Regions from separate parts of the Streptomyces sp. NBC_00057 genome, predicted to be linked through region 2. Evidence: riboswitches for the same ligand, from Rfam matches in the RefSeq annotation. Region 2 holds a riboswitch; the other holds the start of a gene.
The links. Region 2 has a riboswitch for glycine ahead of gcvP (aminomethyl-transferring glycine dehydrogenase). Riboswitches for the same ligand answer to the same signal wherever they lie in the genome.
Positions count from the first base shown of each region.

Region 1: it holds a riboswitch for glycine, as region 2 does, so the genes downstream of both, gcvT (glycine cleavage system aminomethyltransferase GcvT) here and gcvP (aminomethyl-transferring glycine dehydrogenase) in region 2, are expected to answer to the same signal.

Region 1 is NZ_CP108256.1:2,926,756-2,930,720, forward strand. It holds gene OG953_RS13495 (enhanced serine sensitivity protein SseB) at 1-318, opposite strand, end outside; gene OG953_RS13500 (AAA family ATPase) at 400-1,077, opposite strand; glycine riboswitch at 1,236-1,333, shown strand; gene gcvT (glycine cleavage system aminomethyltransferase GcvT) at 1,474-2,589, shown strand; gene gcvH (glycine cleavage system protein GcvH) at 2,681-3,058, shown strand; gene glyA (serine hydroxymethyltransferase) at 3,078-3,965, shown strand, end outside.
Region 2 is NZ_CP108256.1:7,579,094-7,583,058, reverse strand. It holds gene gcvP (aminomethyl-transferring glycine dehydrogenase) at 1-1,936, opposite strand, end outside; glycine riboswitch at 2,130-2,226, opposite strand; gene OG953_RS35705 (PRC-barrel domain-containing protein) at 2,340-2,708, shown strand; gene OG953_RS35700 (DNA polymerase IV) at 2,633-3,965, opposite strand, start outside.

The DNA of each region.
Region 1 (3,965 bases), 4.7 Mb from region 2:
GGGCAGGCCACGGGCGAACTCGCGGGCGGGCGCGACGGTGAAGGACATGGCGGTGCCGACGCAGGCGAGGAACTGCTGTTCGGAGCTGAACACGGGAACGTACGCGGCGCCCTCGATCTCCAGCGTGGGCAGGTCCAGGTCGGGGGAGTCGGGTCCGCCGCCGCCCGGCAGGGGCACCCAGACGTGGCTGCGCCCGAGTACCTCGACGAGCCGCCCGCCCGCCTCCGGGCTGCCCACCGAGGCCATCAGAACTTCTTCGAGCTCATTGGCCGGCCATCCGCTCTGCGGATGGGACTGGACCTGTGCCGGAATGTCCACTGCTTCCCCTTCTTGCCCGAGCCTTCCGGCAGAAGATTAACGTCCGGCCGCCAGGCCCTTTGGCCCCTCACCCCCCAGGCCCTATGCGTCCGCGAACGCGATCCGGCCCAGCTTCCCCGCCGCTTCCCGGTCCAGCAGCACCGCCGAAACGCACCCGGGCGGCAGCAGACCGGTCTCGGTGTTCCGCAGCAGCCTCCCCACCGCCCTGCGATGCCGGGCGAACGCATATCCGGAGACCCCGCGCCCGCGCTCCCGCTGGCCCTCCCTCGCCGTCTGCGGTGTGACGTCGAGCAGGACGAGGTGGAGGACGCGGCCCCGGCGCCGCGCGTCACGGGCCAGCCAGCCGCGTACCCACGTCTGGGTTCCGCAGTCGTGGACGACGACGGACTCGCCGGAGCGCAGCGCCCGCCACAGTCCCCAGTAGTGGGCGACACGGACGAGGGGGCGGTAGAGGGCGTACGGGAGTAAACGGGGCATCAGCTCCGCCCAGCGGTCCCGGGTGTCCTGGGAGTCGATGGCACGGACCGTTGTGACCGCCCGCCGGATGAGCGTCGATTTGCCGCTGCCGGGCAGCCCGGAGACCACCACCACGTCGCCCGCCGCGAAGTGCAGGCTGTGCGGGCTGCGCCCGGCCCGCTCCCGCAGATCCCGCACGACGGGCGCGTGCGTGCCGAGTGTCTCCGTGGCCGGAGCCCCTGGCTGTGCGGGCATCGCGCCTTGCGCGACCCCCGCGGTCGTCGCGTACCGCTGCAACGTCATCGCCCTCCCCTGTCGGGTCACCCCACGTATGCCCATGAAGTGTAAAGAAAAGGTAATGCGGCACAACCGTCCACGCCGCTGAATTCCCATGCGGGACCGGGGGCCCACTCCGGCGCGATGCGTGCGATGATGACCCGGCCAACTGCATAAAGGCCGCTTGAATCCGCGCGGGAGAGTTCCGGTCACTGCATGTGCCGGGCGCCGAAGGAGCAAGTTCCTCCCTTGAATCTCTCAGGCCCCGTACCGCGTGGATGAGGCAGATCTGAAAAGCGGGCCGCTCTGCGGCTCCACCCAAGGTGCAAGCCGAACCCTTCAGGGGCTCTCGGCGAACCTCTCAGGTTCCGATGACAGATGGGGAGGGATTGTCCTCGTCGTCATGCCCTGGGAGCCATATCCATGAGCACCGCCCCCCGCCTCACCGCCCTCGATGCCCTGCACCGTTCGCTGGGCGCGACCATGACCGACTTCGCGGGCTGGGACATGCCCCTGCGGTACGCCAGCGAGCGCGACGAGCACAACGCGGTGCGCACCAGGGCCGGTCTCTTCGACCTGTCGCACATGGGCGAGATCACCGTCACCGGCCCCGCGGCCGCGGCCTTCCTGAACTTCGCGCTGGTCGGCAACATCGGCACCGTCGCCGTGGGCCGCGCCCGCTACACGATGATCTGTGCCGAGGACGGCGGGATCCTGGACGACCTCATCGTCTACCGCTTGGGTGACACCGAATACATGGTCGTCGCCAACGCCGGGAACGCCCAGATCGTGCTGGACGCGCTGACCGCGCGGGCCGACGGCTTCGACGCCGAGGTGCGCGACGACCGCGACGCGTACGCGCTGCTCGCCGTCCAGGGCCCCGAGTCCCCCGCCATCCTGGCCTCCGTCACCGATGCCGACCTGGACGGTCTGAAGTACTACGCCGGTCTGCCCGGCACGGTCGCCGGTGTCCCCGCCCTGATCGCCCGTACCGGCTACACCGGCGAGGACGGCTTCGAGCTGTTCGTCGCCCCCGAGCACGCCGAGCACCTGTGGAAGGCCCTCACCGAGGCGGGCGCGTCCCACGGCCTGATCCCGTGCGGGCTCTCCTGCCGCGACACGCTGCGCCTGGAGGCCGGCATGCCGCTCTACGGGCACGAGCTGACCACCGAGCTGACCCCCTTCGACGCCGGCCTGGGCCGGGTCGTGAAGTTCGAGAAGGAGGGCGACTTCGTCGGCCGCAAGGCCCTCCAGGCCGCCGCCGAGCGCGCCGAGACCGCTCCGCCCCGCAAGCTGGTCGGGCTGATCGCCGAGGGCCGCCGGGTGCCGCGCGCCGGTTTTTCCGTGGTCGCCGGGGGCGAGGTCGTCGGCGAGGTCACCTCGGGTGCCCCGTCGCCCACCCTGGGCAAGCCGATCGCCATCGCGTACGTGGACGCCGCGCACGCCACGCCCGGTGCCGCGGGCGTCGGAGTGGACATCCGGGGCAGCCACGAGCCGTACGAGGTCGTGGCGCTGCCCTTCTACAAGCGCCAGAAGTGACGTCCGCGCACATCGGAAGTGACGCAGTCGCGTCTCACACCGTAAGACCACCGTTCATCAGCACTCCCCCGCGTACAGGAGAATTCAGGTCATGAGCAACCCCCAGCAGCTGCGTTACAGCAAGGAGCACGAGTGGCTGTCGGCCGTCGAGGACGGTGTGGCCACGATCGGTATCACCGAGTTCGCCGCCAACGCGCTCGGCGATGTCGTCTACGCCCAGCTCCCCGAGGTCGGTGACACGGTGACCGCGGGCGAGACCTGCGGTGAGCTGGAGTCGACCAAGTCGGTGAGCGACCTGTACTCGCCGGTGACCGGTGAGGTCACCGCCGCGAACCAGGACGTCGTGGACGACCCGTCGCTGGTGAACTCCGCTCCCTTCGAGGGCGGCTGGCTGTTCAAGGTACGTATGGCGGAGGAGCCGAAGGACCTGCTCTCCGCCGACGAGTACACCGAGTTCTCCGGCAACTGAGACCCAAAGGGACCACCTGATGTCGCTTCTCAACTCCTCCCTCCACGAGCTGGACCCGGACGTCGCCGCCGCTGTCGACGCCGAGCTCCACCGTCAGCAGTCCACCCTCGAGATGATCGCCTCGGAGAACTTCGCTCCGGTCGCGGTCATGGAGGCCCAGGGCTCCGTCCTCACCAACAAGTACGCCGAGGGCTACCCCGGCCGCCGCTACTACGGCGGCTGCGAGCACGTCGACGTCGTCGAGCAGATCGCCATCGATCGCATCAAGGCGCTGTTCGGCGCCGAGGCCGCGAACGTCCAGCCGCACTCCGGTGCGCAGGCCAACGCCGCCGCGATGTTCGCGCTGCTGAAGCCGGGCGACACGATCATGGGCCTGAGCCTGGCCCACGGCGGCCACCTGACCCACGGCATGAAGATCAACTTCTCCGGCAAGCTCTACAACGTGGTCCCGTACCACGTCGACGAGACCGGCGTCGTGGACATGGCCGAGGTCGAGCGTCTGGCCAAGGAGTCCAAGCCGAAGCTGATCGTCGCCGGCTGGTCCGCGTACCCCCGTCAGCTGGACTTCGCCGCCTTCCGCCGCATCGCGGACGAGGTCGGCGCGTACCTGATGGTCGACATGGCGCACTTCGCCGGCCTGGTTGCCGCGGGTCTGCACCCCAACCCGGTGCCGCACGCCCATGTCGTCACGACCACCACGCACAAGACCCTCGGCGGTCCGCGCGGTGGCGTCATCCTGTCGACGCAGGAGCTCGCCAAGAAGATCAACTCCGCGGTCTTCCCGGGCCAGCAGGGTGGTCCGCTGGAGCACGTGATCGCGGCCAAGGCGGTCTCGTTCAAGGTCGCGGCGACCGAGGAGTTCAAGGAGCGCCAGCAGCGCACCCTGGACGGCGCCCGCATCCTCGCC
Region 2 (3,965 bases):
CGTCGCGGTGCTTCTCGATCTTGGCGCGGAGGTCCTCGATGTCGACCTCGCCGTCGTCGGCGGTCTTCACCACGACGACCTTCATGCCGGCCATCACGGCGCTGGCGGCGTTGGTGCCGTGCGCGGAGGACGGGATGAGGCAGATGGTCCGCTGGTTGTCGCCGTTGGCCCGGTGGTACGCACGCACGGCCAGGAGGCCGGCGAACTCGCCCTGCGATCCGGCGTTCGGCTGGATCGAGACCGCGTCGTACCCGGTGACCTCGGCGAGGCGCTCTTCAAGCTCACGGATGAGGGTGAGGAAGCCCTGCGCCTGCTCGGCCGGCGCGAAGGGGTGCAGTGCGCCGAACTCGGGCCAGGTGATCGACTCCATCTCGGTGGTCGCGTTCAGCTTCATGGTGCAGGAGCCGAGCGGGATCATTCCGCGGTCCAGTGCGTAGTCCCGGTCGGCGAGCTTGCGCAGGTAGCGCAGCATCGCGGTCTCGGAACGGTGCTGATGGAAGACCGGGTGGGTGAGGATCTCGTCGGTGCGCAGCAAGCCCTCGGGCAGCGCGTCGGCAGCCGCGGCGTCCAGTGCCTCGATGTCCCCGTCGGCGCCGAAGGCGGCCCAGACAGCGGCGATCTGCGTACGCGTGGTGGTCTCGTCGCACGCGAGGGAGACCAGGTCTGCGTCTACGAGCCGCAGATTGACACCGCGCTCGCGGGCGTCGGCCACGACATCGGCGGCCTTCCCCGGGACACGCACGGTGAGGGTGTCGAAGTAGGCGCCGGTCACGACATCGATGCCGGAGGCACGCAGGCCCTCGGCCAGGATCGTCGCGTAGCGGTGGGTGCGCTGAGCGATCGTCCGCAGCCCGTCCGGGCCGTGGTAGACGGCGTACATCCCGGCCATGACGGCAAGCAACACCTGAGCGGTACAGATGTTGCTGGTGGCCTTCTCGCGGCGGATGTGCTGCTCGCGGGTCTGCAGGGCCAGCCGGTATGCCTTGTTGCCGTCCGCGTCGACGGAAACGCCGACGAGGCGGCCCGGCAGGCTGCGGGCGAACTTCTCGCGTACGGCCATGAAGCCTGCGTGCGGTCCACCGAAGCCCATCGGTACACCGAAGCGCTGCGTGGTGCCGACCGCGATGTCCGCGCCCAGGTCGCCCGGTGAGGTGAGCAGGGTCAGGGCCAGCAGATCGGCGGCGACCGTGACGATCGCACCGAGCTCGTGGGCCTGCTCGATGACGGGCTTGATGTTCCGTACCGCCCCGGAGGCGCCCGGGTACTGCACCAGGACACCGAAGACGCCGCGCTCGGCGACCTCCGCCGGGATGCCGTCGGAGAGGTCAGCGACGACGACCTCGACGCCGGCCGGCTCGGCGCGGGTCTCGATGACGGCAATCGTCTGCGGCAGGGTGTCGGCGTCGACCAGGAAGACGCCGTTCTTGACCTTGCCGACGCGCCGCGCCAGCGCCATCGCCTCGGCGGCCGCGGTGCCCTCGTCGAGCAGCGAGGCGCCGGAGGTGGGCAGCCCGGTCAGCTCGGCGACCATCGTCTGGAAGTTGAGGAGGGCCTCGAGTCGGCCCTGCGAGATCTCCGGCTGGTACGGCGTGTAGGCCGTGTACCAGGCGGGGTTCTCCATGACGTTGCGGAGGATCACCGGCGGGGTGAAGGTGCCGTAGTAGCCGAGCCCGATCATCGGGGCGAGGACCTGGTTGCGGTCGGCGAGGGAGCGCAGCTCGGCCAGGACCTCGGCCTCGGTGCGGGCCGTCGGCAGCTGCAGCGCCTCCGTGCTCTTGATGACATCGGGCACCGCGGCCGCGGTCAGGTCGTCGAGCGAGCCGTAACCGACCTGGGCGAGCATCTTCGCCTGCGCCTCGGCATCGGGTCCGATGTGGCGCTGTTCGAAGGGGATGCCCTGCTCCAGCTGGGAAAGCGGAGTGCGACGGGGGGTCATGGTGGAGGCCTCCTGGTCTGTCACGACCTGCGAGGGGCACCACGGCGTGGGTGCCCGAACGGCCTCCCCCTCTGTCATCTCAACCTGAGAGCTTCACCGGCGCGCCCTGCGGCGTACCGGCTTTCACCGTCGGTGAGGAAGGGAACCGTACCGGCACTGGCCGCACGAAACCCGCCCTGCTTTCCAGAGTGACCTCGTCCGTGCGGTACGGGGGCCTGAGAGATTCCGGGGAGGATTTGCTCCTTCGGCGCCTTCGGATTCGCTCCGGAGGACTCTCCCGCACGGGGTCAGCAGCCATCACCAGCCTACCAGCGGGGTTCGCGGCGGAATTCTCGAGTGGCCAACCCCCCGGATCTGCACTTCTGTAGTGCTTGTGGAGTAGCCGCGACCAGTGGGAGGGACCGTGCAGACCGACATCGATCCGCGCCGCCTGATCGGCCGCAAAGCGTTCGACCGGAAGGGCACCAAGATCGGAACCGTGGACGAGGTGTACCTCGACGACGCGACCGGTGTGCCCGAGTGGGCGGCCGTACGTACCGGACTGTTCAGCCGGGACGCCTTCGTTCCGCTGGAACCCAGCGAATTCGTGGAGGATTCGCTCCGCGTCCCCTTCGACCGTGCGCTGATCAAGGACGCGCCTGACTTCGGCGTAGGCCGCCATCTCTCACCGGAACAGGAACTCCAGCTCTACCGGCACTACGGTCTGGACTCCCCGCCCGAGGAGACCGGCCCGGACAAGGATTTCGGCAGACTGGCCGGCCAGGACGAGTAGTCCACCGGGTTCCGCACCAGCGGCAGCGGATCGGCCGGCTGCAGTTCCGGATCGTCGATGCGGAACGTACGCACCCGGCCGGGCGCGGATCCGGGTTCCTCGAACCGCACCGTCACCCGGCCGACACCGCTGCCCTGCACCCAGCCATGGCCGTAGGTGTCATGACGTACGTCGTGTCCGGCGGGCCAGCGCCGTGCGGCGAGCTGCTCGGCGGTCTCCTGGACCTCCTCCCGCGCACCGTCCACCAGCTTGTTCCCATCGCCCCCCGGCGCTGTCTCCTCCTCGGTGGCTTCCCCGGTTGCGGCCTGCTCACCGGCGGCCTGGGCGAAGAGGTCTTCCTGCGTGTAGTCGGCAAGCCCCGTGACGCCCACCCCCAGGAGCCGTACCCCTCCGGTGGTGTCCACGGCCTCCAGGAGCCGTGCGGCGGCCTCCCGGACCACTGCCGGGTCGTCCGTGGGCCCACGCAGCGTCTCGGACCTTGTGAGCGTGGAGAAGTCGTACCGCCGTACCTTCAGCACCACCGTCCGCCCGGAGCGCCCCGCGCCGCGCAGTCGCTGGACGCATCGGTCGGCCAGCCGTTCCACCTCCGTCCTGACCCGCACCCGGTCGTGCAGATCCGCGTCGAAGGTGTCCTCGACCGACACCGATTTCGCGTCCCGCTCCGCGACCACGGGCCGGTCGTCGTACCCGAACGCCATACGGTGCAGCGAGCCGCCGTGCGCCTTCCCCAGCAGGCGTACGAGCTCCGCCTCACCCGCCTCGACCAGGTCATTGACCGTCGTCATCCCGGCGCGGCGCAGATGGTCCGCCGTCGCAGGCCCGACGCCGGGGAGGATCCGTACCGACATGGGCGCGAGCAGTTCCCGCTCCGTCCCCGGCTCTATGAGCAGCAGCCCGTTCGGTTTCGCCTCCTCCGAAGCGATCTTGGCCAGCATCTTGGAACCGGCGAGCCCGACCGAGCCGGTGAGCCCTGTGACCGCCTTGATGGCCGCACGCAGCTGCTCACCGATCTCCAGCGCGGAAGCGGTGTCATCGGCCGTGCCACCCGCTTCGAGGTCCACAAAAGCCTCGTCCAGGCTGAGCGGCTCGACCAGCGGGGAGAGCCGCCCCAGCAGCTCCATCACCTGGTCACTGACCGTCCGGTAGAGCAGGAAGCGGGGCACCAGATAGGCCGCGTTGGGAGCCAGCCGCCGCGCCTGCGCCGTGGGCATCGCCGAGTGCACCCCGAAGCGCCGTGCCTCGTACGACGCGGTGGCG